One region of the Kineococcus sp. NPDC059986 genome, then DNA from elsewhere that is predicted to be linked to it. Evidence: predicted binding sites of a transcription regulator. Region 1 holds the regulator's gene; each other region holds the start of a gene.
What was found. Region 1 encodes HrcA, which represses chaperone genes, less so after heat shock. Its sites were predicted from a motif close to GNTNGCACTCGGNNNNNCCGAGTGCNANC; they were not measured.
Positions count from the first base shown of each region.

Region 1 (9,648 bases):
GTTCTTGCGCTTGACGACGACGGGGGCCGCGGGTCGGAACCCCAGCCGCTGGTAGAGCGCGATGGCGCCGGTGTTGTCGTGCATCACGGACAGGTCCAGGATCGCCCGGCCCCGCGCGACGTACCGTTCGGCCAGGACCCGGACGAGCGCCTCCCCCGTCCCGCGCGGGGCGGTCTGGGGATCGGCGGCGAGGCACCACAGGCTCGTGCCCTGGTCGGGGTCGCCGAAGGCGAGGACGTGGTCGACGCCGGTGACGGTGCCCACGACCTCCCGGGTCCGGGTGTCCTCGGCCACGAGGTAGGTGAACGTCCGCGTCCGGTGGTTGGCCCACATGACGTCGACGTCGGAGGTGACCATCCCGCAGGCCGCGTAGATGCGGTTCACCTCGTCGAGTTCGGCCCGTTCGCGGACCATGCGGACGAACACGTCGGGGTTGCGGTCCCGCGGCGCCCGGTACCGGGCCAGCGGCAGCCGGAACGTGATCGAGGGGTCCATGAAGAGTTCGTGCGGGGCCAGGCCGACGAGGACCTGGGGTTCGCGCACGTACATGGCGATGTCGCGTTCGCCGGTCTCCTCGGCGCGCAGGGCGTCGACGACGTCGCGCTGGTCGGTGAACGTCTGCCCGAACACGAGCCGGCCCCAGCCCATGTCGAGGACGACGTCGCGCACCATGTCCTCGGTGAACCACTGCGGGGGCCGCTGCCAGGTGCGGCTGGAGATGGTGGGGACGTCCAGACCGCGCTGGCGCAGCCCGGCGACCGTCGTGCGGCGCTTGGTGTTCGACACGTGCGTCCTCCCCAGCGTCCTGCGTCAGCCGATCCCGTGCTGCTGCAACCACATCTCCAGCAGCCCGAGCTGCCACAGCTTGTTCCCGCGCAACGGGGTCAGTTCGGAGTTCGGGTCGGTCAGCAACCCCTCGACGTACTCGGGGCGGAACAGCGCCCGGTCCCGCGCGGCCTGGCTCGACAAGGCGTCGCGCACCAGGCCCAGGACCTTGCCCTCGAGGTGGGTGATGGCCGGGACGGGGAAGTACCCCTTGGGCCGGTCGATGACCTCGCGCGGGATCACGCGGTAGCCGACCTGCTTGAGGATCCCCTTGCCGCCGTTCGCGAGCTGCAGGTGCGGCGGGACCGCGGCGGCGAGTTCGACGAGTTCGTGGTCGAGGAACGGCACGCGCGCCTCCAGCCCCCACGCCATCGTCGTGTTGTCGACGCGCTTGACCGGGTCGTCGACGAGCATGACCTCGGTGTCGAGCCGCAGCGCCGCGTCCACGGCCGTGTCGGCACCGGACCGGGCGAAGTGGCGTTCCACGAACTCGCGCGAGACGTCGGTCGCCGTCATCCACTGCGGGTTCAGCACCTGCGCCATCTGGGCGTGGTCGCGGTCGAAGAACGCCCGCGCGTACGCGTCGACGCCCTGCTGCGGGGTGAGCCCGGTCAGCGGCGGGTACCAGTGGTACCCGCCGAACACCTCGTCGGCGCCCTGGCCCGACTGCACGACCTTGATGGTCTGCGAGACCTGCTGCGAGAGCAGGTCGAAGGCGACGACGTCGTGGCTGACCATGGGTTCGGCCATCGCGCCGACCGCGTGCGGGAGCGCACCGACGAGTTCGTCGCCCGTGACGCGGATGCGGTGGTGGTTCGTCCCGAACCGTTCGGCGATGACGTCGGAGTAGGCGAACTCGTCGCCCTCGCGACCACCGACGGACTCGAACCCGATGGAGTAGGTGGCCAGGTCCTTCTGCCCCTGCTCGGCGAGCAGGGCGGTGATGAGGCTGGAGTCCAGACCGCCGGACAGCAGGACCCCGACGGGGACGTCGGCGACGGTGCGCCGTTCGACGGCCGTGCGCAGGGAGGCGAGGACGGCGTCCTCCCAGTCCCGGTCGGAGAACCCGGCGAACTGCTCGCGGCGCACGTGGTCCGGCGCCCAGTAGCGGTGCTCGCGGGACGTGCCGTCGGGTTCGACGACGCGCACCGTCGCGGGCGGCAGCTTCCGCACGCCCTGCAGCACCGTGTAAGGGGCGGGGACGACGGCGTGCCACGTGAGGTAGTGGTGCAGCGCGACCGGGTCGATCGTCGTGTCGACGTCGCCGGCGGCCAGCAGCGCGGGCAGGCTCGAGGCGAACCGCAGCCGCCCCGGCGTCTCGGCGAGGTAGAGCGGTTTGATGCCGAGGCGGTCGCGCATGAGGACGACGCGGCCGGTCTCGCGCTCGTGCACGACGACGGCGAACATCCCGACGAGGTGGTCCACGACGTCGGTGCCCCAGCGGTGGTAGCCCTTGACGATGACCTCGGTGTCGGAGGTCGAGACGAACCGGTAGCCGTACCCGGTGAGCTCCTCGCGCAGCTGGGGGTAGTTGTAGATGCAGCCGTTGAAGACGGCCGTCAGCCCCAGCTCGGGGTCCTGCATGGGCTGGGCGCCGCACGCCGACAGGTCGATGATCGACAGTCGGCGGTGCCCGAAGGCGACCCGGCCCTGTGCCCAGACGCCTTCGCCGTCCGGCCCGCGGGGGGCCAGCGTCTGGGACATCCGCTGCACCGCCGCCACGTCGGCCGCGTGCCCGTCGAACCTGACCTCACCGCACAAGCCGCACATGCCGCCCCATCCAACCGTGTGATCAGCCCGGAGGCCAGGTGAAGTCCCGACCGCCGAGGACGTGGCCGTGGACGTGGAAGACCGACTGGCCGACGGCCGTGCCGGTGTTGAAGACGAGCCGGTACTCCCCGCCGCACCGCTCGTCGGCGATGCGCTGGGCCACTTCGACGAGCCGCGCGAGGGCCTGCGGCGAGGCCGCCGCGAGCTCGGCGACGTTCTCGTACCGCTCCCGCGGGACGACCAGGACGTGGACGGGCGCCTGCGGGGCGACGTCCTCGAAGGCGACGACGAGGTCGTCGGAGTGGACGATCGTCGCCGGGATCTCGCCCGCCACGATCTTGAGGAACAGGTCGTCGGGGGCGCGCTGCACGCGGGAGACCTCGGCCATGACCCGCACGCTACCCGCGGGACGCCCGGGTCCGGATCGTTGGCCCCTCGCTTTCGATGAATGCGAGCGAGGGTTCAACGATGCGACACCCCGACCCCGCGGGTGCCCGGGAGCGGCCGGCCGAAGATTGTCGGGTTGGATGTCAACCGTGACCCTGTGTGACTCGTCTACACGGCGTGATGGTGATGAAGGAGCGCGTGGTGGTCGCTGACGACCCGCGCTCGTGGTCGGCCGACGAGGCCGTCGGAGCGCTGTACGCGGCGCACTGGCGGCGTCTCGTCGCGCTCGCGGCCTCGCTCATGGGCGAGTCGGCGAGCGCCGAGGAGGTCGTCGCCGACGCGTTCGTCACCCTGCACAAGCGGTGGGAGCGGCTGGCGGACAAGGGGTCCGCGGTCGCCTACCTGCGCACGAGCGTCGTCAACGGGGCCCGGGACGTGCTCAAGCACCGGGTCGTGACCGACCGGCGCCGCCCCCTGCCCGACCCCGCGCCGGACGGTCCGGAGGAGCACGCCGTGCGGGCCTCGGAGCACCGCTCCGTCCTGACGGCCCTCGACGGGCTGCCCGCGCGGCAGCGGGAGGTCCTGGTGCTGCGGTACCAGGGCGACATGTCCGAGCAGGACATCGCCGACGTCCTCGGCATCAGCCGGGGCGCCGTCAAGACCCACGCGCACCGCGGGTTGTCCGCGCTGCGCGAGGTGATGAGCCGGGAGGACCACCAGTGAGTGACGCGACCCCGTCGGGTCCGCTGCCGGACCCCGACGGCGACGACGACCTGAGCCCCACCGCGCGACAGCTGCGCGACGCCCTGTCCGCCCGTGCGGCGCAGGTGCGACCCACCGACCGTCTCGAGGAGATCCGCATGACCAGCCGAGCCAGCCGCCGCCGTTCCCGCGCGTGGGCCGCCGTCGCGGGGGTCGCCGCCGTCGTCGTCGTGGGCGGTGGCGCCTACGCCGTCACCCAGCGCAGCGACGGGAACGTCAGCACGGTCGCGGCGAGCACGTCGGCGTCCCCGTCGACCTCCTCGGCCGCACCCTCGACGTCCGCGGCGACGACGAGCGCCGCCCCCTCGACGGCCTCGGGGGCGCCCGCGACCTCGGCCGCGGCGACAGGCACCGCCACCGGCACCGCGACGGGCACCGCCACCGGCGGCACGTTGCCGTCCGGCGCCTCGACCGTGCCCGTGTACTGGGTCGGGGGCCAGCCGGCGAAGCTGTTCCGCGAGTTCGTCAAGGCCGGTTCGGGCCAGAACGACCCCACGAACGCGCTGCGCGCCATGCTCGCCGGGAAGGCGTCGGACCCGGACTACTCCAGCCCCTGGTCGGCGGACCCGACCGCGACCGTGACCTCCAGCGGCGGACGCCTCGTCGTCGACCTGTCCGCCGCGGCGGACAGCGGCAGCGCGGGGCCGGGCGGCGCCCAGCTCGCCGTCCAGCAGCTCGTCTACACCGTCACGGCGGCCGCGAGCTCCGACGACCCGGTCGAGGTCCGCGTCGACGGCAAGGCCCGGCCGTCGCTGTTCGGCACGACGGTGGCGCAGACGCTGACCCGCGACCCGCAGGCCGACGTCCAGGCCCCGGCGTGGATCACGTCCGTGACGGCCGCGGCGGGGTCGGTGACGGTCAAGGGCCTCGGCACGGCCTTCGAGGGAACGCTGATGTACACGCTCACGAACAGCGCGGGGACGGAGGTCGCCCGCGACGCCGTCCAGGCCGGTGCCAACGGGACGTTCGCCCCGTTCTCGTTCACGGCCCAGGTGCCCGCGGGCACCTACACCGTCGCGGTGTTCGCCCCGGACGAGTCCGGCGGCGAGGCGGGCCCGACGGCCGGCGACACCAAGACGGTCACCGTCCCCTGAGTGGACGGGCCGGGTGCGTGCACCCGGCCCGTCCCGGCGGGGACGTGCTCAGCGTCCGGAGAACCGGTCGCGCAGCTTGGAGAACACGCCCTGGTGGCTCTCGGAGAGCTTCCCGGCCGGGCGCACCTCGCCGCGCAGCTCGGCGAGGCGTCGCAGCAACTCCTCCTGCTCCTCGTCGAGGTCGCGCGGGGTGAGGACCTCGACCTTGACGAGCAGGTCGCCGCGGCCCTGGGACCGCAGGTGCTCGGCACCCTTCTGCTTGAGCGTCACGACCTCGCCCGTCTGGGCGCCGGGACGCACGTCGATCTCCTCGGTGCCGTCGAGCGTCTCCAGGGGGATGCTCGCGCCGAGGGCAGCCGCCGTCATGGGCACCTCGAGCGTGCAGAGGAGGTCGTCGCCGGACCGGGAGAACACCGGGTGCGGGCGCTCGTGGATCTCGACGTAGAGGTCACCGGGCGGCCCTCCCGCGGTGCCCACCTCGCCCTGGGAGGCGAGCTGGATGCGCGTGCCGGTGTCGACGCCCGCGGGGATCCGGATGGTCATGGGCCGGCGGGCGCGGGTGCGGCCCTCCCCGGAGCACTCCAGGCACGGCGAGGGCAGCACGGTGCCGAAGCCCCGGCAGGTGGGGCAGGGCTGCTGGGTCATGACCTGGCCGAGCAGGGACCGGACGACGCGCTGGATCGAGCCCTGCCCGTGGCAGATGTCGCACGTGGCCGGGCTCGTGCCGGGCTGGCAGCAGGACCCCTTGCAGGTCGGGCAGAGGACCGCGGTGTCGACCTGGATCGAGCGCTCGCCGCCGAAGGCCGCCTCGGCGAGGTCGACGTCGACGCGGATGAGGGCGTCCTGGCCGCGCTGGGTGCGGCTGGCCGGGCCGGGACCGCGACCACCCCCGCCGCCCTGGCCGAAGAAGGCGTCCATGATGTCGGAGAAGCCGAACCCGGCCCCGAAGCCGGCGCCCGCGCCGCCGGGCACCGCCCCACCCCGGTCGTAGGCCGAGCGCTTGTCGGGGTTCGACAGCGTCTCGTAGGCCTGCGAGACCTCCTTGAACTGCTCCCCCGCGTCGGGGTTGACGTCGGGGTGCAGCTTGCGCGCCATCTTGCGGTAGGCGCGCTTGATGTCCTCCGTGGAGGCGTCGCGGGAGACGCCCAGGACGTCGTAGTAGTCGCTCACGAGGTCGCGGTTCTCCTGTCGGTTCTCTTCCGGGTTCGGGTCGTCGGCCGGGTCGCCGGCGGGTCTGCGGCGGTCACGACGCGAGGATCCGCGAGACGTAGCGTGACACCGCTCGGACGGCGGCCATCGTCGTCGGGTAGTCCATGCGGGTGGGACCGAGCACGCCGAGCCGGGCCAGGACCGTCTCGCCGCCGTAGCCGGTGGTGACGACGGACGTCCCGTCCAGGCCCAGGTGCAGGTTCTCGGCGCCGATCCGGACGCTCAGCCCGCCGCGTTCGGACGGCTGCTCCTCGGCCAGTTCCTGGACGAGCCGGAGCAGCACGACGTGCTCCTCCAGGGCCTCCAGGACGCTGCCCAGCGACAGCGACAGGTCGGCACCCGACTTGACGAGGTTCGACGTCCCGGCGATGACGACCCGCTCCTCCAGGGACGCCGTGAGGCAGTCCCCGAGGGAGGCCGCGACCTCGGCGGCGATGGCGATGTCGGCCGCCGGGGTCTGCTGGACGAGGTCGGTGAGCGCCTCGCGCGCCTCGCGCAGCCGCTTGCCCGCGACGGTGGCGTTGACGCGCGTGCGCAGCGCCGCCAGCGAGACGCCCAGCGTCTCGACGTCGACGGCCGAGCGGATGTCCAGGACGCGCTGCTCCACGCGGCCGGAGTCGGTGATGAGGACGAGCAGGGCGCTGCGCCCGCCCACGCCGACGAGCTCGACGTGGCGCACGCTGGCGCGCGACAGCGACGGGTACTGCACGACGGCGGCCTGCCGCGTGAGCTGGGCCAGCAGGCGCACGGTGCGGTCCACGACGTCGTCGAGGTCGTCGGCACCGTGCAGGAACGTCTCGATCGCCCGCTTCTCCGCCGGCGTCATGGGCTTGACGTTCGCCAGCCGGTCGACGAAGAGGCGGTAGCCCCTGTCCGTGGGGATGCGCCCGGCGCTGGTGTGCGGCTGGGTGATGTACCCCTCGTCCTCCAGGACGGCCATGTCGTTGCGGATGGTCGCCGGGGAGACGCCGAGCTGGTGGCGCTCGACCAGCGCCTTGGACCCGACGGGCTCGTGCGTGGAGACGTAGTCCTCCACGATGGCCCGCAGCACAGCGAGCCTGCGGTCGTCGCTCATCCACCCTCCCCGGATCGCAGCTGGCACTCATCCCACGTGAGTGCCAAGTCTAGGACGTGCGCCCCCGCCGCGCCTCCACCGTCCGGTGCGGGTCGCTCGTTAGCGTGCCGCGGGTGAGTCCGACCGCTGGCCCCTCCGCAGGCAACCACGACCGGTACGGCACCGACGTGCTGTCCGCCGACCCGCACGCGCGCACGCGACCCAAGCCCGTCCACCGCGACGAACCCGCGGTGCGGGGGCTCGTCGTCGAGGACGTCGACACGGGGTGGGTCGGTGCCGTCGTGCGGGTGGAGAAGAGCGGTGGCGTGCACGTCGTCGTGCTCGAGGACGCCCGGGGCCGCACCCGCACGTTCCCCCTCGGCCCGGGCTTCTGGGTGGACGGCCAGCCCGTCCGGCTCGTCGCCCCGCGCAGCGCCGGCCCCGTCCAGCCCACCCGCACCGCGAGCGGGTCGGTCGCCGTCGCCGGCGCCGCGGCCCGCACCGCCCGCGCCTCCCGGATCCTCGTCGAGGGCCGGCACGACGCCGAGCTCGTCGAGAAGGTCTGGGGCGACGACCTGCGCGTGGAGGGCGTGGTCGTGGAGATGCTCGACGGCGTCGACGACCTCGACGCCGCCATCCGCAGCTTCGGCCCCCGGCCCGGGCGGCGCATCGGCGTCCTCGTCGACCACCTCGTGCCCGGGTCGAAGGAGTCCCGCATCGTCGCCAAGGTCGCGACGAGCCCGCACGTCCTCGTCCTGGGGCACCCCTTCATCGACGTCTGGCAGTCCGTCCGGCCGCAGCGGCTGGGGTGGACGCAGTGGCCGACGGTCCCGCGGGGCCAGGACTGGAAGCACGGGATCCTGGCGGAGCTGGGCTGGCCGCACGCGACGCAGGCCGACGTCGCGCACGGCTGGAAGCGCATCCTCGGCACGGTCCGGTCCTACGCCGACCTGGAGCCGGCCCTGCTGGGCCGGGTGGAGGAACTCGTCGACTTCGTCACCGCCGACCTGGCGGACCGCTGAGCGAACCGGGAGGATCGGGACCGTGAGCCAACCGCCGTACCCCCAGCAGCCGTCGTACACCCCCGCGCCGTTGTCGCCGTCCGACGAACGGATGTGGGGGATGTTCGGGCACCTGTCCGCGATCGCGGCGAGCTTCTTCGCGCTGCCGTTCCTCGGTCCGCTCATCATCTTCCTGGTGCTGAAGGACCGCAGCGGTTTCGTGCGCGGACACACCGCCGAGGCGCTCAACATGACGATCTCGTTCCTCGTCTACCAGGCGGTGCTCACCGCCGTCGTGACGTTCCTGGCGATCGTCACGCTCGGCATCGGCTCGGCCCTGTACGCCCTGAACGGCGTGCTGGCGCTGGTGTTCCTCGTCTTCACCATCCTCGCGGCCGTCGCCGCGAACCGGGGCCAGGTGTACCGCTACCCGCTGATCTTCCGGCTGGTGCGCTGAGGCCATTTGTGCCCGGGGCTCAGGCCACCGCGCGCAGGTCCCGCACGGCGTCGGCACCGAGCGGGACCAGCGCGACGGTCGTGACCCCGACGCGTTCGTAGTCGGCCAGCCGCCGACGCACGGCGTCGACGGACCCCACGAGGCTCGTCGCCTCGACGAGGCCGGCCGGGACCCGTTGCACCGCTTCGTCCTTGCGGCCGGCGAGGTAGAGGTCCTGCACGGCGTCGACGGCCTCGCCGAACCCGAGGCGGCGGCCGAGGTCGGCGTAGAAGTTCGCCTCCTTCGACCCCATCCCCCCGACGTAGAGGGCGATGAGCTTGCGCGCCGGGAGTTCCGCGCGGGCGCGGTCCTCCCCCGTCGCGTCGGTCAGGACGAACGGCACCGACGCCGTCACCTCGAACCGTTCCGGCGGCGTCGCGCGACGGGCGAACCCCGCGGCGAGCCGCTCGGTGGACTCCGCCGCGTTCTCCGGGACGAGGAACGAGGGCAGCCAGCCGTCGGCGATCTCCCCCGCGAGTTCGACGTTGCGCGGGCCCACGGCGGCGAGGTGGATCGGCAGGTCCGCTCGCGGCGGCGGCTGCATGAGCTTGAGCGCGATCCCCGGCCCCCCCGGCAGCGGCAGCGTCAGGTGCTCCCCGGCGAACGTGGAGTCCTCCCGGGCCAGCAACCGCCGGACGAGGGCGACGTAGTCGCGGGTGCGGGCGAGGGGTTTCGCGAACGGCTGGCCGTACCAGCCCTCGGCCACCTGCGGCCCGGACACCCCGAGGCCGAGGCGGAAGCGCCCGCCCGACAACCCGTCCAGCGTGGCGGCCGTCATCGCGGTCGACGCCGCGGCGCGCGCCGGCACCTGCAGGACGGCGGAGCCGAGGCCGATGCGGGTCGTCTGCCCGGCCAGCCAACCCAGCAAGCTCACCGCGTCCGTGCCGTAGGCCTCGGCGACCCAGACGGAGGCGAACCCGGCGTCCTCGGCCGCGCGCGTGAGCTCCAGCGCTCGCGCAGCGGCGGGTCCGACGGGACCGGTGAGGTAACCGACGCTGAGCCCGAGGTCCATGCCCGCACGCTACCGGCGCGGTCCGCGCCGTCGGCCGC
Region 1 is NZ_JBFBND010000044.1:11,599-21,246, forward strand. Features, by position in the region: gene ngg (N-acetylglutaminylglutamine synthetase) at 1-720, opposite strand, end outside; gene AB0637_RS22190 (N-acetylglutaminylglutamine amidotransferase) at 811-2,595, opposite strand; gene AB0637_RS22195 (histidine triad nucleotide-binding protein) at 2,618-2,983, opposite strand; gene AB0637_RS22200 (SigE family RNA polymerase sigma factor) at 3,184-3,705, shown strand; gene AB0637_RS22205 (Gmad2 immunoglobulin-like domain-containing protein) at 3,702-4,838, shown strand; gene dnaJ (molecular chaperone DnaJ) at 4,887-6,008, opposite strand; gene hrcA (heat-inducible transcriptional repressor HrcA) at 6,082-7,122, opposite strand; gene AB0637_RS22220 (DUF3097 domain-containing protein) at 7,236-8,123, shown strand; gene AB0637_RS22225 (DUF4870 domain-containing protein) at 8,146-8,559, shown strand; gene AB0637_RS22230 (LLM class F420-dependent oxidoreductase) at 8,579-9,610, opposite strand.

Region 2 (9,648 bases), on a different contig from region 1:
TCGGGGCCGGGGTGTTCTTCATCGGCTACGCGATCTTCGAGATCCCCAGCAACCTCGCGCTGCGCCGGTTCGGGGCGAAGGCGTGGCTGGCGCGCATCGCCATCACGTGGGGGATCGTCGCGGCCTGCTTCGCGTTCGTCCAGGGCGAGACGTCGTTCATCGTCCTGAGGTTCCTCCTCGGCGTCACCGAGGCGGGGTTGTTCCCCGGCATCATCATGTACCTCGCCGAGTGGTTCCCGAACGCCCACCGCGTCCGGATGTTCGCCGTCTTCTACCTCGCGCAACCCTTCTCGCAGATCGTCGGATCCCCGCTGTCGGGGGGACTCATCAGCCTCGGGGACTCGATCGACGGGATCGCCGGCTGGCAGTTGATGTTCGCCGTCGAGGGTGGTCTCGCGGTGGTGGCGGGTGTCGTCGCGATCTTCGCGCTCGTGAACTCCCCCCAGGACGCGACGTTCCTGTCCGAGCAGGAGAAGGGTGCGCTGCGGACGGCCATGGCCGAGGAGGACGACCTGCGGTCGGCCGACGGCCCGGGCGGGGTGTGGGCGGCGATGCGCAACGGCCGCGTCTGGTACTTCACGGTCGTCTACTTCTGCCTGCAGATCGCCGTCTACGGCGTGACGTTCAACCTGCCGACCCAGGTCGCCGGGCTCACCGGCCGCGACGTCGGCTGGCAGGTCGGGCTCATCACGGCCGTGCCGTGGTTCGTCGGGATGTTCGCCTGCTACTTCGTCGGCCGGCACGCCACGACCGTCGTCCGCCGCCGCGCCTGGGGGACGTGGTTGTTCGTCAGCACCGGGGTGTTCGTCCTGGGGTCGGCGTGGGCGGGTGCGAGCGGCTACGCGCTCGTCGGGATCGTCTGCATCAGCGTCGCCGTGTCGTCGTTCCTGTCGATCGGGCCCATCACGTGGTCCTACCCGACGGCGTTCCTCACCGGGGCCGCCGCGGCCGCGGGCATCGGCCTCATCAACTCCCTCGGGAACCTCGGGGGTTTCGTGGCCCCGATCCTGCGGGAGTCCGTGGCCTCCGCCACGGGGTCGGACGCGCTCGGCGTCGCCGCGCTCGGCGTCCTGCCGTTCCTGGCCGCGGTGATGATGTTCGGCACCAAGCGGTTCCGGCTGCGGGCCGACCGCCTGCTCGTCGACGTGCGGGACGGTGCGGGGGACCGGACGCAGGCCTGAGCGCGGGGGTCAGGCCTCCCACCAGCGCAGCACGCGCAGCGCGAGGAACGTCACCCACCGCGAGGGTTCCCCGGCCGGGGCGTCGACCTCGAACGGCACGGCGCCGGGGAACCGGTCCGACCGCGTCCACCGCCCGTCCGGCAACCGTTGCGAGCGGACGACGTCGACGGCCTCGGCCATCCGGTCGTCGCGCACACCGCCGGCGCGGAAGTGGTCGAGGGCGTTGAGGGCGCTGTACCCCCAGCGGAACGGGTACGTGTGGTCGCCGACCCACGGCGCGACGAGCTCACCGGTGCTGAGCCGGCGCAGCAACCGACGTTCCAGCAGGTACTCCTCACCCGCAGCGGCGGCCGTCGTCGCCCCCGTCCGGCGTTCGTGCTCGCGCAGGGCACGGACGGCGGCGAGGGTGGAGTGGAACGACGACCGGGTCGAGCCCTCGACCCACGCGCAGTTCCAGCCGCCGTCGGCCATCCGGTGCTCCTCGAACCAGGTGACGAGCCCGCTGACGTCGACGTCGAGCCAGGCGCCGTTGAGCAGGGTCAGGGCGTTGATGCAGCAGTCGACCTCCCCACCCCAGTAGGGCAGCCCCTGGTACTCCCAGCGCGCGTCCACGAGCCTGGCCGCCGTGTCGCCCAACCGGTCGGCCTCGACGCCCCACTCCCGCAACGAGGTCAGGGCCCACGTCGTCGCGGTGAACGGTTGCGGACCCGTCGGGTCGGCGTCGGGCGGGAAGTACGCGCCGCCCGCCCACTGGCCGTCGGGGTCCTGCAGCGCCAGCAGGCGGGCACCGAAACCCTCGTGCGGGACGCGCGCGCGGGTCGCCTCCCAGACCGCCGCGGGTGCGTCGGCGAGGTCGCGTTCGACCTGCCACCGCAGCGCGGGGTCCGACTCCAGCAACCAGTCCAGAACCTGCTCCGGTTCGTCCACCGCACCAGCGAACCACCGTGCGGCGCTCAGCGGAAGGGCGGCAGACTGCGCGCGTGGAGGAACCGCCCGTCGTCCTGCGACCCGCCGAACCGGCCGACCTGCCCCGCCTGCAGGACGTGGAACGCGCCGCGGGGGAGCGGTTCCGCGCTCTCGGGATGGCGGCGGTCGCCGACGACGACCCCCCGTCGCCGGAACTGCTGGCCGTGCACCAGCGGGCCGGCTGCGCGTGGGTGGCGGTCGAGGACGGACGGGTCGTGGGGTACCTGCTCCTGCACCCGGACGGTGTCGACGGGAACGCCCACGTCGAGCAGGTCAGCGTCCACCCCGACCACGGTGGGCGCGGGACCGGCCGGCGGTTGCTCGACCTCGCCGCGGAGGTCGCCCGGGCGCAGGGACGACCCGCGCTGACGCTGACGACGTTCGCCCAGGTCCCGTGGAACGCGTCGTGGTACCGGCGGCTCGGGTTCCGCGACGTGCCCGACCCGGGTCCGCAGCTGCGGGCCCTGCGGGCGCGGGAGGCCGACCTCGGCCTCGACGCCTGGCCGCGCGTGTGCCTCGCGCTCGACCTGCGCGCGCCTGCGTCCTCGATGCAGGAGGTCTCGCTGCAGCAGATGCGGTGGTGGCACGTGGCCGACGTCCACGCCCTCGAGACCGACCTCTTCGGCCGCGGCGCGTGGAGCGTGGAGGCGTTCTGGGGGGAACTGGCCCAGCCGAACCGGCGGTTCCTCGTCGCGGTGGGGGGCGGGCGCGTCGTGGGGTACGGCGGGATCGTCGTCGCGGGCGCCGACGCGGACGTGCAGACCATCGGCGTCGCCCGCGACCAGCAGGGCCGCGGGACGGGGCGTGCCCTGCTGCGGGCCCTGCGCGCCGAGGCCGTGTCCGCGGGGGCCACCCACCTGCTGCTGGAGGTGCGCGCCGACAACGACCCCGCGCAGCACCTCTACCGCAGCGAGGGGTTCGAGCAGATCGCCCGGCGGGCGCGGTACTACCAACCCGACGACGTCGACGCCCTCGTCCTGCGGGCCAGGCTCGACGGACGGGTCAGCTGACGGGGTCGACGACCAGCACGCTCTGCTTGCCCGCGACCCGGGTCAGCACGATCGTCGCGGGGCGGGACCCCTTGAGCGCCAGCTGCTTGCGGAGGTGGTCGGGGTCGACGGCGGTCCCGCGCTTCTTCACCGTCAGCGCGCCGACGTCGAGGGAGCGCAGGTGCGCCCGCAGGCTCTTCAGCCCGAACGGCAGGACGTCCAGCACGCGGAAGGACCGCACGAACTCCGAGGTCGCCGGTGCGTCCGTCGTGACGTAGGCGATGGTCTCGTCGACGAGCCGGCCCCCGAGGTCGGCCGCCACCCGGGCGACGAGCCCCGCGCGGATGACGGCTCCGTCGGGTTCGTGCAGGAACCCGCCCACCGCCCCGACCTCGGCCACGGGCAGGTCGGTGTCGTCGAGCGCGAACGCCGCACCGCCGCGCACGACGCGGGCGCTGCGGCCGGTGCCGGGGACGGCCAGCGGGCCGCACCACAGCGCGCACTCGACGACCTCCCCGTCGACGGAGGTCCACTGCGCCTCCGTCCCCGCCGGGACGAGGTCGTGCGGCAGGCCCGGCGCGAGCTTGGCCCCGGTGGCCGGGACCCGGGCGGCCGTGGCCAGCACGAACGACAGCGGGGGTGAGGTGGCCTCGGGGTCGAAGACCCGCCGTCCGCCCGCCGTGCGCCGGGCCGGGTCGAACCAGGCGCCGTCCCCGGCCCCGAGCTCGGCCACGACCCCCGCCGTGAGGTCCTCGCACCGCACCGGGACGCCGAGGTTGTGCTCGGCGACCGCGGCCGTGACGGGGTCGGCGTCCACGGGCAGCACGGCCAGGCCCGCGTCGAGGAAGGCCAGGGAGTCGGCTCCGACACCGCAGCCGAGGTCGGCCACCCGGGACACCCCGGCGGCGGCGAACCGCCGGGCGTGCTCGCGGGCGACGACGGCGCGGGTCGCCTGCTCGGCGCCGGCCGCGGTGAAGAGCAGGCCCGCGGCCCGGTCGCCGAACTTGGCGGCCGCCTTCGCCCTCAGTCGGGACTGGGTCGTGGCCAGGGCCGCGAGCGCGGGGTCGTGCCCCTCGCGGCGCAGCCGGGCGGCGAGGGCGACGGGGTCCTGTGCGGTCGTCCCGGCCAGCGCGTCGAGCAGGGCACGGCCCGCGGGGGACCGGAGGGCGGCGACGTCCGCGGTGTTCACCCGGAGGATGCTCGCAGAGGCCCCCCGTGCCTGGCACTCGCCGGGGCTGAGTGCTAACGTCTCGCTCAGCGTCGGTGGCACTCCCCCTCGGGGAGTGCCAACGGGGCAGCGGCCGCCCGGCACCCGCGACGACGGTCGTCCGCTCCCCACGTTCCGACCGTCCCGTACGCCAGTTCGCTGAAGCAGAAGGGGAGGGCCGCACCAGTGTCGGTCTCCATCACTCCGCTCGAGGACCGCATCGTCGTCAAGCCGCTCGACGCGGAGCAGACGACCGCTTCCGGTCTCGTCATCCCGGACACCGCCAAGGAGAAGCCCCAGGAGGGCGAAGTCCTTGCCGTGGGCCCGGGCCGCGTGGACGACAACGGCAACCGCGTGCCGGTCGACGTCGCCGTCGGCGACAAGGTCATCTACTCCAAGTACGGCGGCACCGAGGTGAAGTACGGCGGCGACGAGCTGCTGATCCTCTCGGCGCGCGACGTGCTCGCCAAGGTCGCGAAGTAAGCGGTCTCAGGTCCTGACGCCCCGGGCGCCCGCACGCCGGGTGCCCGGGGCGTCGCCTGTTCCCGCCCCGATGCTCGCCCACTGAACGGAAAGGTCCGCAACATGGCCAAGCAGCTGCTGTTCGACGACACCGCCCGCAAGGCGCTGGAGCGTGGCGTCGACGCGCTCGCCAACGCCGTCAAGGTCACCTTGGGGCCCAAGGGCCGCAACGTCGTCATCGACAAGAAGTGGGGTGCGCCGACGATCACGAACGACGGCGTCACCATCGCGCGCGAGGTCGAGCTCGACGACCCGTACGAGAACCTCGGCGCCCAGCTCGCCAAGGAGGTCGCCACCAAGACGAACGACGTCGCCGGTGACGGCACCACCACCGCGACCGTCCTGGCCCAGGCGCTGGTCCACGAGGGCCTGCGCAACGTGGCGGCCGGCGCGGCCCCCTCCGGTCTCAAGCGCGGCATCGACGCGGCCGTCGACGCGGTGAGCGACAAGCTCCTCGCGATGGCCCGCGACGTGGACGGCAAGGGCGACATCGCCCACGTCGCCACCATCTCGGCCCAGGACCCGGCCGTTGGCGACCTGCTCGCCGAGGCGTTCGACAAGGTCGGCAAGGACGGCGTCATCACGGTCGAGGAGTCCTCCACGACCGCCCTCGAGCTGGACTTCACCGAGGGGATGCAGTTCGACAAGGGCTACATCTCGCCGTACTTCGTCACCGACGCCGAGCGACAGGAGGCCGTCCTCGAGGACGCCTACGTGCTCGTGCACCAGGGCAAGATCTCCACGGTCCAGGACCTGCTGCCGCTGCTGGAGAAGGTCCTCAAGGCCTCCAAGCCGCTGCTGATCATCGCCGAGGACGTCGACGGCGAGGCGCTGTCGACGCTGGTCGTCAACAAGATCCGCGGCACCTTCAACGCCGTCGCGGTGAAGGCCCCCGGCTTCGGCGACCGCCGCAAGGCGATCCTGCAGGACATCGCCACCCTCACCGGCGCGCAGGTCGTCGCCGAGGAGGTCGGCCTCAAGCTCGACCAGGTCGACCTCGACGCGCTGGGCACCGCCCGCCGCATCACCGTCACCAAGGACGACACGACGATCGTCGACGGCGCCGGCTCGGCCGACGACATCGCCGGTCGCGTCGCCCAGATCAAGGCCGAGGTCGAGCGCACCGACTCCGACTGGGACCGCGAGAAGCTCCAGGAGCGCCTCGCGAAGCTGTCCGGTGGCGTCGTCGTCATCAAGGTCGGCGCGCACACCGAGGTCGAGCTCAAGGAGAAGAAGCACCGGATCGAGGACGCCGTCTCCGCGACACGCGCCGCGATCGAGGAGGGCATCGTCGCCGGCGGCGGCTCGGCCCTGGTGCACGCCGTCTCCGTGCTCGAGGACAACCTCGGCAAGACCGGCGACGAGGCGACCGGTGTCGCGCTCGTCCGCAAGGCGGCTTCCGAGCCGCTGCGCTGGATCGCCGAGAACGCGGGCCTCGAGGGCTACGTCGTCGTCGAGAAGGTCCGTGCGCTCGAGCCGGGCCACGGCCTGAACGCCGCCACCGGCGAGTACGTCGACCTGCTGGCCGGCGGGGTCCTGGACCCGGTGAAGGTGACGCGCTCCGCGCTGCGCAACGCCGCCTCGATCGCGTCGATGGTCCTCACCACCGACACGCTCGTCGTGGACAAGAAGGAGGAGGACCTCGCCGTCAACGGCGGCGGTCACGGTCACGGCCACGGCCACTGACCTCTCCACCAGCACGGCGAAGGGCCCGGCTCCCCTGGGGGAGCCGGGCCCTTCGTGCCTGTCGTCCGCGCGCCGCACCACACCGCGCACGGGGTGGGGCGGGGCGTCAGCCGGCGATGCGCATCCCGCGACGACGCTCGGTCGCGTAGACGGCTTCGCGGTCGTCCTCGGTCATGCCGCCCCACACGCCGTAGGGCTCACGGACCTTCAGGGCGTGCTTGCGGCACATCTCCAGGACGGGGCAGCCGGCGCAGATCGCCTGGGCGGCCGCGTCGCGGTTGCGCCGGGCGGGGCCGCGCTCGCCCTCGGGGTGGAAGAAGAGGTTCGGGTCGGCTTCGCGGCAGGAGCCGTCGAGCTGCCACTCCCAGACGTCGGCGACGGGCCCGGGGAGACGAGAGATCTCGGCCATGGTGGTGCGCTCCTCAGTGGAGGGGACGTGCTGACTGGATTGAACGTACAACCGAGTCAGAAGTTGTTCAAGCCCCTGGGGCGAACTTCTCCCGGATCGGGTCAACCCCGGGTCGCGCGAGGGGGCCTCCCACGACGCCGACCCGCTGCACAGGGTCTGAACAACGTGCTGAACCAGACGTGAACAAGGTGCAGAGATCGCGGGTCGCCGCCAGCCGAACAACCCCGACCGTCCGCTGAACAACCCTGAACAGGGTTGGCGCGCTCAGGTGAGTGGCGCGTTCGAGGTGTCCGCGTCAGACTCGGAGCATGCCGTCCGCCGTTGACCCCGCCGGGCGGGGAGCGTCCGCGCCACCCGCACCGCGCATGACCCTCACCGTCGCCGCCGTGGCGCGCCGGCTCGGGGTCGCGCCGGCGACGTTGCGGACGTGGGACCGGCGGTACGGCCTGGGGCCGTCGGAGCACACCGCGGGGGCACACCGGCGCTACTCGGCCTCCGACCTCGCCCGGCTCGTCGTCATGCGGCGCCTGACCCTCGAGGGCGTCGCCCCGGCCGAGGCCGCCCAGCTCGCGGCGACCACCGCGGTCGCCGACGGCGGGTTCGCCCTGGCGAGCGTCTCGACCATCCCCGCGGCCGTCATCGAGGCGGCTGTGACCGACGCCGCCGCCATCGCCGGCCCCACGTCGGGGCTGGCCGGCGTGCCGAACCACGAGGCCCCCGTGCTGCACGGCCCTGCGGGCGACGGCCACACCGACTCCGCCGACCACGCGCGGGCCGACGAGTCCGAGGACGCCGAGAACCACACCACCTCGACCCCGCGCGGCCCGGTCGGGACGGTCCTCGACGAGGACGACTGGGCCGTCGCGAGCCTGTCCGACCGCTTCGCCGACGAGGTGCGCACCCGTGGGGTGGCGCGCGCGTGGGACGAGGTCCTCGGCCCGGCCTCGGCCGCCCGGGACGCGGCGATGCACGCGGCCGTGGCCCGCGCCCTGTCGGCGCTGCCGACGGCCGACGGCGAGCGGGCCGTGCTCCTGGCGGGGGCCGGGACCGTGGACGACCGCGACCGGACCCCGGTGCTGCTCGCCGCCGCCGCGGCCCTCGCGGAGTCCGGCACGGGCGCGCGCAGCGTCGGTGACGGCGTCCCCGGCCGCCTGCTCGCCGCAGCGGTGCGCCGGGTCCGTCCGCCCGCCCTGCTGCTCGTCGCCCCCGGAGCCACCTCGCGCGAGGACGTCCTGCCGGGCCTGGCGGACCTCCTGCGGGTCCGGCCGGCCCCCCTCGTCGTCGTCCTCGGCGGCCCCGACCTCGTGGCCGACCTGGAGCGCGTGCGGCGCGAGGCCACGGGGCCCGAGCGGGACCTGGTGCCGGTCGCAGGGCTCGCCGAGGCCGTCGCGGCCTGCGCCGAGGCCGTCTCCGCCTGACGCGGGGGGCCACCACGCGGTGCGGCGGCTCCTGAGCCGCGCGCGTCTAGCACGTCGTCGGGCGCCCAGTCCAGCGTTCGTCGTGTCGCAGCGCTCAGGTCGGTCCTGCGGCGTGCCGACAACTCTTCTCGTGGCGTGCAGGACGCGCGCCACGGCGGGGCCACGGACGGCCGCGCTCCACCCACACAGGGAAGAGGTTCAGTGGTGGCAACGGTACTGGTCTGCGATGACCTTCCGCTGGCCCGCGAGGCCATGCGACGCATGGTGGCGGCCGTCCCGGGCGTGACCCGCGTCGTGGGCGCGAGCTCGGGCGAAGAAGCCCTGCAGCGCTGGCCCGTGGAGCGGCCCTCGCTCGTGATCATGGACGTGCGCATGCCCGGCATCGGTGGCGTCGAGGCCGCCCGCCGGCTGCTTGCGCGTCACCCGGAGGCGAACGTCCTCATGGCGACGATGGCCGAGGACGGTGACGGCGTCGCCCGCGCGGTCGCCGCCGGCGCCCGCGGCTACCTCGTGAAGGACGTGTCCCGCGAGGAGCTCGCCACGGCCGTCCTGCAGGCGCTGCAGGACGTCAGTCGCCGCCGCGGCGGCGGTCGCACCCGTGCGGTGCTCACCGGCCGCGCACCGGTGCTGACCGAGCGCGAGCAGCAGGTGCTCGTCGGCATGAGCCGCGGGCGCAGCAACGCCGAGATCGGCCGGGAGCTGTTCCTCTCCGAGGACACGGTGAAGACCCACGCCCGCCGGCTGTTCCGCAAGCTCGAGGCGGCGGACCGTGCGCAGGCGGTGGCTGTGGGATTCCGCTGGGGTCTCGTACGGTAGGCAGGTGAGCCCGGGGGGCGACGAGTCCGTCGATGCGCGCGGCGGCCGGTCCGACGCAGACGCTCGACGCGCCGACGTCGGACGTGACGTCGGCGCCGTCGTCGCGCCCGACACCCCTCGGGTCGAACGTTCTCCGCGGGACCTCGAGGTCGACGGCGACCTCGCGGCCGGTGCGGTGGGCGACCTTCGCATCGACCGCACCGACCCCGGACCGGACGGTCAGCTCGACGGTCGGCTCGACGGGGAGCTCGACGGTCAGCTCGACGGACCCGCCGCCGATGGGGAGGTCGACCACGAGGACGAGCCCGACGACCAGGACGAGGGGGCAGCGGGGACCCGGCACCCGGCGGGAGGAACGCGGGGTGTAACGCCAGGTCGCCCCACAGCGATGGACAGTTCGGAAGCCGGGGGGCTCCAGGCACTGGCGTCACGTGCCCTGTCAGGGGAACAGGGC
Region 2 is NZ_JBFBND010000005.1:140,813-150,460, reverse strand. Features, by position in the region: gene AB0637_RS06440 (MFS transporter) at 1-1,181, shown strand, start outside; gene AB0637_RS06435 (squalene cyclase) at 1,191-2,108, opposite strand; gene rimI (ribosomal protein S18-alanine N-acetyltransferase) at 2,162-3,157, shown strand; gene AB0637_RS06425 (class I SAM-dependent methyltransferase) at 3,150-4,325, opposite strand; gene groES (co-chaperone GroES) at 4,530-4,826, shown strand; gene groL (chaperonin GroEL) at 4,929-6,551, shown strand; gene AB0637_RS06410 (WhiB family transcriptional regulator) at 6,658-6,960, opposite strand; gene AB0637_RS06405 (MerR family transcriptional regulator) at 7,269-8,378, shown strand; gene AB0637_RS06400 (response regulator transcription factor) at 8,583-9,194, shown strand; gene shbA (RNA polymerase sigma factor ShbA) at 9,199-9,648, shown strand, end outside.
Region 2: the regulator HrcA is predicted to act here: its motif matches at 4,355-4,383, upstream of groES (co-chaperone GroES).

Region 3 (9,648 bases), on a different contig from region 1:
GCTGGTGCTACGGAGAGGCGGGACTCAGAAGTCCATGCCGCCCATGCCACCGTCGCCGGCCGGGGCCGCAGCGGCCTTCTCCGGCTTGTCGGCGATGACGGCCTCGGTGGTGAGGAAGAGCGCCGCGATGGAGGCGGCGTTCTGCAGCGCGGAGCGCGTCACCTTGACCGGGTCGTTGATGCCGGCGCCCAGCAGGTCCACGTACTCGCCCGTCGCGGCGTTGAGGCCGTGACCGGTCGGCAGGTTGCTGACCTTCTCGGCCACGACGCCACCCTCGAGACCGGCGTTGATCGCGATCTGCTTGAGCGGGGCCTGGATGGCGACCTTGACGATGTTCGCGCCGGTCGCCTCGTCACCGACGAGCTCGAGCTTGTCGAAGGCCAGCACGCCGGCCTGGATGAGGGCCACGCCACCACCGGCGACGATGCCCTCTTCGACGGCCGCCTTCGCGTTGCGGACGGCGTCCTCGATGCGGTGCTTGCGCTCCTTGAGCTCGACCTCGGTCGCCGCGCCGGCCTTGATGACGGCCACGCCGCCGGCCAGCTTGGCGAGACGCTCCTGGAGCTTCTCGCGGTCGTAGTCGGAGTCGCTGCGCTCGATCTCGGCGCGGATCTGGCCCACGCGGCCGGCGATGGCGTCGGCGTCGCCGGCACCCTCGACGATCGTGGTCTCGTCCTTGGTGACGACGACCTTGCGGGCGCGGCCCAGCAGGTCGAGGTCAGCGGTGTCGAGCTTGAGGCCGACCTCCTCGGAGATGACCTGGCCACCGGTGAGGATGGCGATGTCGCCGAGCATGGCCTTGCGGCGGTCGCCGAAGCCCGGGGCCTTGACGGCCACGGACTTGAAGGTGCCGCGGATCTTGTTGACGACCAGGGTCGCGAGGGCTTCGCCCTCGACGTCCTCGGCGACGATGACGAGCGGCTTGCCCGACTGCATGACCTTCTCCAGCAGCGGGAGCAGGTCCTTCACCGTGGAGATCTTGGAGTTGAGGATGAGGATGTAGGGGTCCTCGAGCTCGGTCTCCTGACGCTCCGCGTCGGTGACGAAGTAGGGCGAGATGTAACCCTTGTCGAAGCGCATGCCCTCGGTGAGCTCGAGCTCGAGCCCGAAGGTGTTGCTCTCCTCGACGGTGATGACACCTTCCTTGCCGACCTTGTCGAGCGCCTCGGCGATGAGCTCGCCGATGGAGGCGTCACCGGCGGAGATCCCGGCGGTGGCCGCGATCTGCTCCTTGGTGGTGACCTCCTTGGCCGCGGCGAGCAGCTGCTCGGTCACGGCCTCGACGGCCTTCTCGATGCCGCGCTTGAGGCCCATCGGGTTCGCACCCGCGGCCACGTTGCGCAGACCCTCGCGGACGAGCGCCTGGGCGAGGACGGTGGCGGTGGTCGTGCCGTCGCCGGCGACGTCGTCCGTCTTCTTGGCGACTTCCTTGACGAGCTCGGCCCCGATCTTCTCGTAGGGGTCCTCGAGCTCGATCTCCTTGGCGATGGAGACACCGTCGTTGGTGATCGTGGGGGCGCCCCACTTCTTCTCCAGGACGACGTTGCGGCCCTTGGGGCCGAGCGTCACCTTGACCGCGTCGGCGAGCTGGTTCATCCCGCGCTCGAGACCACGACGGGCCTCTTCGTCGAAGGCGATGATCTTGCTCATGCCTGGTGTTCCTCCCAGAAGACGGGCGGTGGGTGGTCGGAACGGCGCCCGCGACGGACGACCAGCAGCCCCGGGGTCACGTCCCCCGGCGCCCGCAGGCCTCACCGGTCCGGCCGGGGAGCTTCGCTCCCGGGTCGAGTTGTCACTCTCGACTCGAGAGTGCCAACGCCAATGTTGGCACTCTCCCCCCTCGAGTGCAAACCCCGGGCACCCGTCCGCCGTCGGTGGACGACCCCGGAGCGCACCGGTCCCGGACGCGCGGAGGCCCGGGGCGGTCGTCACCACCCCGGGCCTCGGGACGTCCCTGCGGCGGGCGCCAGGCGCGCCGGCCGCTGCGTCAGCTGCGCGTCAGAGCGCGCGGACGCTCTCGGCCTGCGGACCCTTCTGCCCCTGGCCGACCTCGAACTCGACCCGCTGGCCCTCCTCCAGGGCCCGGTAGCCGTCCGCCACGATCGCGGAGTAGTGGACGAACACGTCGGCACCACCGTCGTCGACGGTGATGAAGCCGTATCCCTTCTCGGCGTTGAACCACTTCACGGTGCCCTGAGCCATTGCCTTCTCCTGGTGCTGCAGCGAGCGGAAGACGCCTCCGGCACGCGCCGGACACGGGTCTCACGCTGCCCGCGGCCACGAGGCCGTGGGCCAGGTCCGATGTGCGCTCCCGGGGAGGGTGTGCTCCTCGAACTGATCGACCGAGGCTCAGATTAGTGGGGGGGAGGGCGCGTCGGACAAGGTTCGAGCAACCTCGTCTTCACGAAAAGGTCACGACACCCACGCTCAGAGAGCGCGGTTCACAACACCCAGCAATGGCTCGATCACGCTTCTCAATCCAATGACCGCGGCAGTGACGAGCACGGCCGCGACGAGGAGCCACACCAGCACGAGCACGGCGACACCGGCGGGACCGCGCCGCGTGCGGTGAGCACCACGGCGCGCGGCCAGCTGGCGGGGCCGGTGGCCCCGACCGCTCAGGGCTGCACGCCCAGACGACGGGCGGACCGGGCGCGCTGGCGGCTCGAGCGCATGCGGCGCAGCCGCTTGACGAGCATCGGGTCGTGCGCCAGGGCGGCCGGGGAGTCGATGAGCGCGTTGAGGAGCTGGTAGTACCGCGTCGGGGAGAGGTCGAAGAGCTCGCGCACGGCCTGCTCCTTGGCGCCGGCGTACTTCCACCACTGGCGCTCGAAGGCGAGGATCTCGGCGTCGCGGCGGGTCAGCCCCTCGGGCAGCTCGGTGGGCGCACCCGTGCCCTCGTCCGCGTGGTCCCCGGCGTGCGCGTCGGGCTCGATCCGTGCCGTCGCGTCCCAGCGCTCCACGTTCCACCCCTCTCGACCGAGCCCCCGAACGGCAGCTCGCGGGGCGAGTCTAGGAGGGCATCACACCCGTGTCATTCACCCCCGCCCGCGCGCCGGTCACGGGCCCCCGGCTGGGTACCGTCCCACCCGTGACTGCCGACCCAGCCGCCCCACGCCCCCCCGCGCGGTACCCCTCGACCGCCGCGGACCCGGCCGGTCTCGGGCTCGACGACCTCGACCCCGGGTGGGCGCAGGCGCTGGCCCCGGTGCGCGCCGACCTCGAGCGGATCTCGGCGGCCCTCGCGGCCGAGACCGAGCCGTGGCTGCCCGCCGCGGGCGACGTCCTGCGCGCGTTCCGGCAGCCGTTCGGGGGTGTGCGCGTCCTGCTCGTGGGCCAGGACCCCTACCCCACGGCCGGCCACCCCGTCGGGCTGAGCTTCGCCGTCGACCCGCACGTGCGGCCGTTGCCGCGCAGCCTCGTCAACATCGGCCGCGAACTGCGCGACGACGTCGGCGTCGAGCCGCCCGTCCACGGCGACCTGTCGTCGTGGACCGACGCCGGCGTGCTCCTGCTCAACCGCGTCCTCACCGTCCGCGCGGGCAGCTCCGGCTCGCACCGCAAGCTGGGGTGGCAGGCCGTCACGGACGCCGCCGTCCGCGCTCTCGCCGCCCGGGGTGGGCCGCTCGTCGCGCTGCTGTGGGGCAAGGACGCGCAGCAGGTGCAGCCGCTGCTGGACGGCGTGCCCGTCGTCGCGGGCGTGCACCCGAGCCCGCTGTCGGCCTCGCGCGGGTTCTTCGGCTCCCGCCCCTTCAGCCGCGTCGACGCGCTCCTGCGCGAGGCCGGCGGCGACGGGATCGACTGGCGCCTCGCCTGACCGGCCGCCTCCGGCGTCCGATCGTCGGCACCTCGCTGTCGATCATCGACAGCGAGGTGCCGACGATCCGGACCCCGCGCGGCCGCGTGCGGTCGCCGGCGAGGCGTAGGGCACGATCGGCCCATGACGTCCCCCACGGTGCAGCGCAGCCCCTTCGGCCGAACCCGACGCGGTGAACCCGTCGACCGCTGGGAGCTGCGGCTGCCCTCGGGCGCCTCCGCCGCCGTCCTCACGCGCGGGGCCACGCTGCAGCAGGTGCGCGTCCCCGACGCGCGCGGTGAGCTCGGCGACGTCGTCGTCGCGCTGCCGGACGTCGCCGCGTACGAGGCCGCCGAGGGCTACCCCGGCGCGAGCGTGGGTCGCGTCGCGAACCGGCTGGCGGGCGGACGGTTCACGCTCGACGGCACCGGGTACACCGTGCCGCTCAACGACGGCCCGAACGCCCTGCACGGCGGGGTGGAGGGTTTCGACCAGCGGATGTGGACGGCGCAGGAGACCGAGGTGGACGGCGTCCCGGCGGTCCGGTTCTCCCTGACGAGCCCCGACGGCGACATGGGGTTCCCCGGCACGCTGCAGGTCTCCTGCACGTACTCGCTGCGCCAGGACGGCGACGCCGTCACCCTGCGGCTGGACCACCACGCCACCACGGACGCGCCGACGCCGGTGAACCTCACCAACCACGCCTACTTCGCTCTCGACGGCGTGGGGTCCGTGGAGGACCACGTCGCCCACGTCGCCGCCTCGCGGTACCTGCCCGTGGACGGGAACCTCGTCCCGACCGGCGAACTGGCCCCGACCGCGGGCACCCCGTTCGACTTCTCCACCCCCACCCGCATCGGGGACCACCTGCGCGACGCCGACGAGCAGCTGCTGCGCGCCGGCGGCTACGACCACTGCCTCGTCCTCGACGGGCCCGGCGCGTTCCGCGAGGTGGCCTCGGTCCACGGGCCGCGGTCGGGTCGCACCGTGCGGGTCCGCACCGACCTGCCGGGGCTGCAGTTCTACACGGGCAACTTCCTCACCGGCGCGTGGCGCACGCTGGAGGGCCGTCCCGTCCGGCAGGGCGACGCGCTGTGCCTGGAGACGCAACTGCTGCCCGACGCGGTGAACCAGCCCGCGCTCGCCGCCCTCGGCGACCCGGTGCTGCGGCCGGGCGCGGAGTTCGCCACGACGACCGAGTACGTGTTCTCCGTCTGACCCCGCGACGCCGAACGCCGAACGCCCTCCCCGGGGTCCCCGGGGAGGGCGTTCGCGCACGACGTCAGTTGATGTGCTTGCCGCCGTCGACCTGGTAGCTCGCGCCGGTGACGAACCCGGCCTCCTCGGACAGCAGGAACGCGACCATGGCGGCGATGTCGGCGGGGGTTCCGACGCGCCCGACGGGGATGCCCGCGGACATCGCGGCCTTGCGCTCGTCGGTCAGCGTCCCGCCCATGATGTCGGTGTCGATGGGCCCGGGCAGGATCGCGTTCGCAGTGATGCCGTGCGGCCCGAGTTCGCGGGCCGCACCGCGGGTCAGCCCGAGGACGGCGGCCTTGGCCGCGGCGTAGGAACTCTTCGAGAACGTCCCGCCCCCGTCGACCGCGGTGATGGAGGAGGTGTTGACGATGCGCCCCACCCCGACCTCGATCATCCGGCGGGCCGCGGCCTGGATCATCAGCAGCGACCCGGTGGCGTTGACGGCCATCGTCCGGTTCCAGCCCTCGAGGGTGAGTTCCATGAGCGGTGTCGGGTCGGCGATGCCCGCGAGGTTCACGAGCCCGACGACCGGCGGGAGCGAGGCGTCGAACTGCGTGAACGCGTCCGCGACGGAGTCGGGCGAGGCGATGTCGGTGACGGCACCGTGGACCTGCGCGCCGGCGTCGGACAGTTCGCGGGTGATCTCCTCGACACCGGTGGCGGAGATGTCGACGAGGCCGAGGCTCCAGCCGTCCTTCGCGAGGCGGCGGGCCACGACGCGGCCGATGCCGCGCGGGGCGCCGACACCGGTGACGACGGCGGTGCGGCGGGTGGGGAACTCCATGGTGGTCTCCAGGGTGTGGTGGGGTCAGCGGACGGCGTCGGCCGTGACCGCGGGGGCGTCGGCGGGAGCGGTGCGCAGGAACCGCGTGCCCAGCAGGAGGAGTGCGCCCAGGACGGCCATGCCGGCCAGCGCGAACAACCCGGCGGTGGTGGAGTCGAACGTCTCCTCGGCCCAGACGCGGATGTTCGGGGCGATGAACCCGCCGAGGTTCCCGAGGCCGTTGATGAGACCGAACCCGGCCGCGAGCGCGGCCCCGCTGAGGTAGCGGGTGGGCAGGGTCCAGAACAGCGGCTGGCAGGTGACGAAACCGATCGCGGCCACGCACAGGGCCAGCATCGCGACGACGGCGTTCCCCGCGACGGCCGAGACGGCGATGCCGATCCCGGACAGGACGAGCAGCGCCGCACCGATCTCGCGGTGCCGGCCGCTGCGGTCGGCGAACCGGGGCAGGACGGCGATCGTGACGAAGGCGCACGCCCACGGGATCGCGGTGAGCAGACCGACCGAGAACCCGACCTCGCGACCCGTGATCGTCGCGACCTGGGTCGGCAGGAAGAACGTGAGCCCGTAGACCGCGGCCTGGATGCACAGGCAGATGAGGCAGAAGTACAGGACGCGGGGGTTCAGCAGGGCCTTGGCCCAGCCCTGGTGACCCCCGACCGCGGCGCGGTCGGCGTTGTCGGCCTCGAGCCGGGCCAGCAGCGCGTCGCGTTCGGCGTCGGGCATCCACGCGGCCTTCGAGGGGCGGTCGGTGAGGTAGAACACCGCGACGATCCCGACGACGACGGCCAGGAGGCCCTCGACCATGAACAGCCACTGGTACCCGGCCAGGCCCGCGGCGCCGTCGAGTTCGAGGAGCCCGCCGGACAGCGGACCGCCGACGATGTTGGCCAGCGGCAGCCCCATCTGGAACAGGCCGGTCGCGAAGGCGCGGCGGTCCTCGGGGAACCAGTAGGTGAGGTACAGCAGCACGCCGGGGAAGAACCCGGCCTCGGCGACGCCGAGGAGGAACCGCAGGACGTAGAACATCGTCTCGCCCTGCACGAACATGAACCCCGTGGCGATGATGCCCCAGGTCACCATGATCCGGGCCATCCACCAGCGGGCCCCGACCTTGTGCATGATCAGGTTGCTGGGCACCTCGAACACGGCGTAGCCGACGAAGAACAGGCCCGCGCCCAGCGCGTACGCGGCGGCGGACAGGCCGATGTCGGCCTCGAGCTCCTCCTTGGCGAACCCGACGTTGCTGCGGTCGAGGAACGCGATCACGTACATGAGCAGGAGGAACGGGATGAGCCGCTTCACCGAGCGGCGGACGGCGGAGTCGACCAGTGCGGTCTGCTCCGGGGTGGCGGGTGCGGTCACTGACTGCTCCTGACAACGTCTTCGTTCACAGAGGTCCTACGGGACGGTCACAGCCGCCAGACGGCAGGAAACATCCAATAGGATCTAGGTGTCAAGTGGGCGGCGCGCCGTCCACGGGGGCGGTCAGGCCCCCGGAACCCGTCCCAGGCCGGCAGCCGCGCTGTCCGCGATCGCCCGCGACCGCACGGCTTCGAGGTGCTCACGCATGCTCTCCGCGGCCGCCGCGCCGTCGCGCGCCCGCAGGGCCCGCACGAGGGCCTCGTGCTCCTCGATCGCCATCTCCGCATCGGTGACGCCGTCACCCACCAGCCGCAGCCGGAAGCGCTGCACCTGCCCGTTGAGCGCCTCGAAGGCGTCGGCCAGGAAGGCGTTGCCGCCCGCGCGGTTCACCAGCCGGTGGAACTCGTTGTCGGCCCGGTGGTAGTCCTGGTAGTCCGCGAACGACGGGCCCTTCGGCGCGGCCACCATGCGCCGGACCGTGTCCTGCAACCGCTCCAGCAGGTCCGCGTCGACCCTCGCGGCCGCCGCGGCCGCGTTGTGGCACTCCAGCAGCAACCGCGCGTCCATGAGCTCGTCGACCTCCTGCGGCGCGAGCAGTCCCGCGACGCGGTACCCCCGCATGGCCACCCGCTCGACCAGCCCCGTGCGCTCGATCCGCGCCATCGCCTCGCGCACGGGCGTCGGGGACACCCCCAGTTCACGGGCCAGGCCGTCGATGCTCAGGGGTTCACCAGGTCCGGCGTGGCCGTCCATGAGCCACGCCAGCAGCGAGGAGTGCACCGAGTCCGCCAGCGATTCCCGGGCAGGGGCGGTCGGCGGGACGGTGCGGGGAGCCACCGACGGATCCTAACCAGGCGCGGACGTGACCCGGCCGGGACGGGAGCCGGCCGGTGCGGGACCCGACGGCTCTCAGAACGAGGACAGCAGGTCGGCGACGACGGGCCGCTGGTCGTCCGCGAGCGCCACGAGGTGCAGGGCGAGAGGTTCGAGGTCGCGCAGCGGGACGAAGACGATGTCGTCGGAGCGGTGCGCCGCAGCCACCGTCGAGGACGTGATGGCCATGGCCCGGCCGGTGGCGACGACGGCCAGCATCTCCTCGACCGTCGTCGCGGGTGGACCCACCGCGACGGGCGAGGCCCCCGAGGGACGCGGGTCGACGAGCCAGACGTCGCGGTCGCTGCCCGCGTCGACGATGGGCTCGTCGTCGAGTTCGGCGACGGACAGGGAGGCGGCGCCGGCCAGGCGGTGCCCGGCGGCGAAGACCGCCACCCGGTCGACGTCGCTGACGTGGGCGGTGCGCAGCCCCGGCCCCGGCTCCTGACCGGGCTGGAGGTGCAGGAACACGACGTCGACGCTGCCGTCGGACAGGTCGCGCAGTTCCCGGCCCCACGGGACGTGCCGCAGGACGACGTCCAGCTGCGGGCTCTCGTGCGCGGCCTCGACGAGCCGGGTCGAGACCCAGCGCGGGGTCGAGGTGCCGATGCCGACGGTCACCCGTTCCCGCTCCCCCGCCTCGGCGATCCGGCGGGCGCGGGCCAGTGCCCGGTCGAGGACCTCGGTGACGTGGGCGGCGTCGGCGAGCAGCGCCTGCCCGGCCGGGGTGAGCGCGGACCCCTCGCGCGCGACACCCCGCGCGTCCCGGACCACGAGCCGGCCCCCGACGATGCTCTCCAGCCGCGCGATCGCCTGGCTCAGCGCGGGCTGGGACACCTGCAGGGACGCCGCGGCCGTCGTGAAGCTCCGCTCGCGGGCGACCGCGCTGAGGTAGCGCAGCGACCGCGCGTCGAGTTCACCGGAACCCCGTCCCGACCGCTCATCCACAGCCTGGATGTTGGCAGAAGGCGGTCTTGTGCGACACGGTGGGTCCGGAGTCCCTACGTTGGCCCGGTGCCGTCCACTCGGTCGCTGACCGCGCTGCCCAAGGTCCACGTCCACGCGCACCTGGACGGCTCCTACCCGCGGGAGGCCGTGCTGGCGCTGGCGCGGCGGCGGGGCGTCGAGGTCGACCTGCCCCAGCGGTCCGGCGCGTTCGGCGGACCGGACGGCTGGCACGACGTGTGGGAGTTCTTCGCGGCGTACGGTCGCGTCCCGGCCCTGGTCGAGGACCTCGACGACCTGGCCGAGTTGTGCCGGGCCCTCGTCGCCCAGGAGGCCGCGCAGGGCGTCGTCTACCTCGAACCCGCCGTCGAACCGCAGTTGTACGCCCCGCGCCTGGGCAGCCTGCGCGACGTCACACGCGTGGTGCTCGAGGCGTTCGCCGACGCCGCCACCCGCCACGGCGTCGAGGTCGGAGCCCTGGTCACGGTGAACACCGACCAGGACGAGGCCGTCGCCGGTGAGCTCGCGGCCGTGGCGGTCGAGTTCGCGGGGGCCGGGGTCACGGCGTTCGGGACCGCGGGTTTCGAGGAACCGTCGGACCTGCAGCGGTTCGCGCCGCACGCGG
Region 3 is NZ_JBFBND010000018.1:75,495-85,142, reverse strand. Features, by position in the region: gene groL (chaperonin GroEL) at 25-1,650, opposite strand; gene AB0637_RS14890 (cold-shock protein) at 1,999-2,202, opposite strand; gene AB0637_RS14885 (DUF3263 domain-containing protein) at 2,619-2,876, opposite strand; gene AB0637_RS14880 (uracil-DNA glycosylase) at 3,092-3,817, shown strand; gene AB0637_RS14875 (aldose epimerase family protein) at 3,941-5,014, shown strand; gene AB0637_RS14870 (SDR family NAD(P)-dependent oxidoreductase) at 5,079-5,840, opposite strand; gene AB0637_RS14865 (MFS transporter) at 5,865-7,205, opposite strand; gene AB0637_RS14860 (GntR family transcriptional regulator) at 7,329-8,042, opposite strand; gene AB0637_RS14855 (LysR family transcriptional regulator) at 8,115-9,026, opposite strand; gene add (adenosine deaminase) at 9,093-9,648, shown strand, end outside.
Region 3: the regulator HrcA is predicted to act here: its motif matches at 1,824-1,852, upstream of groL (chaperonin GroEL).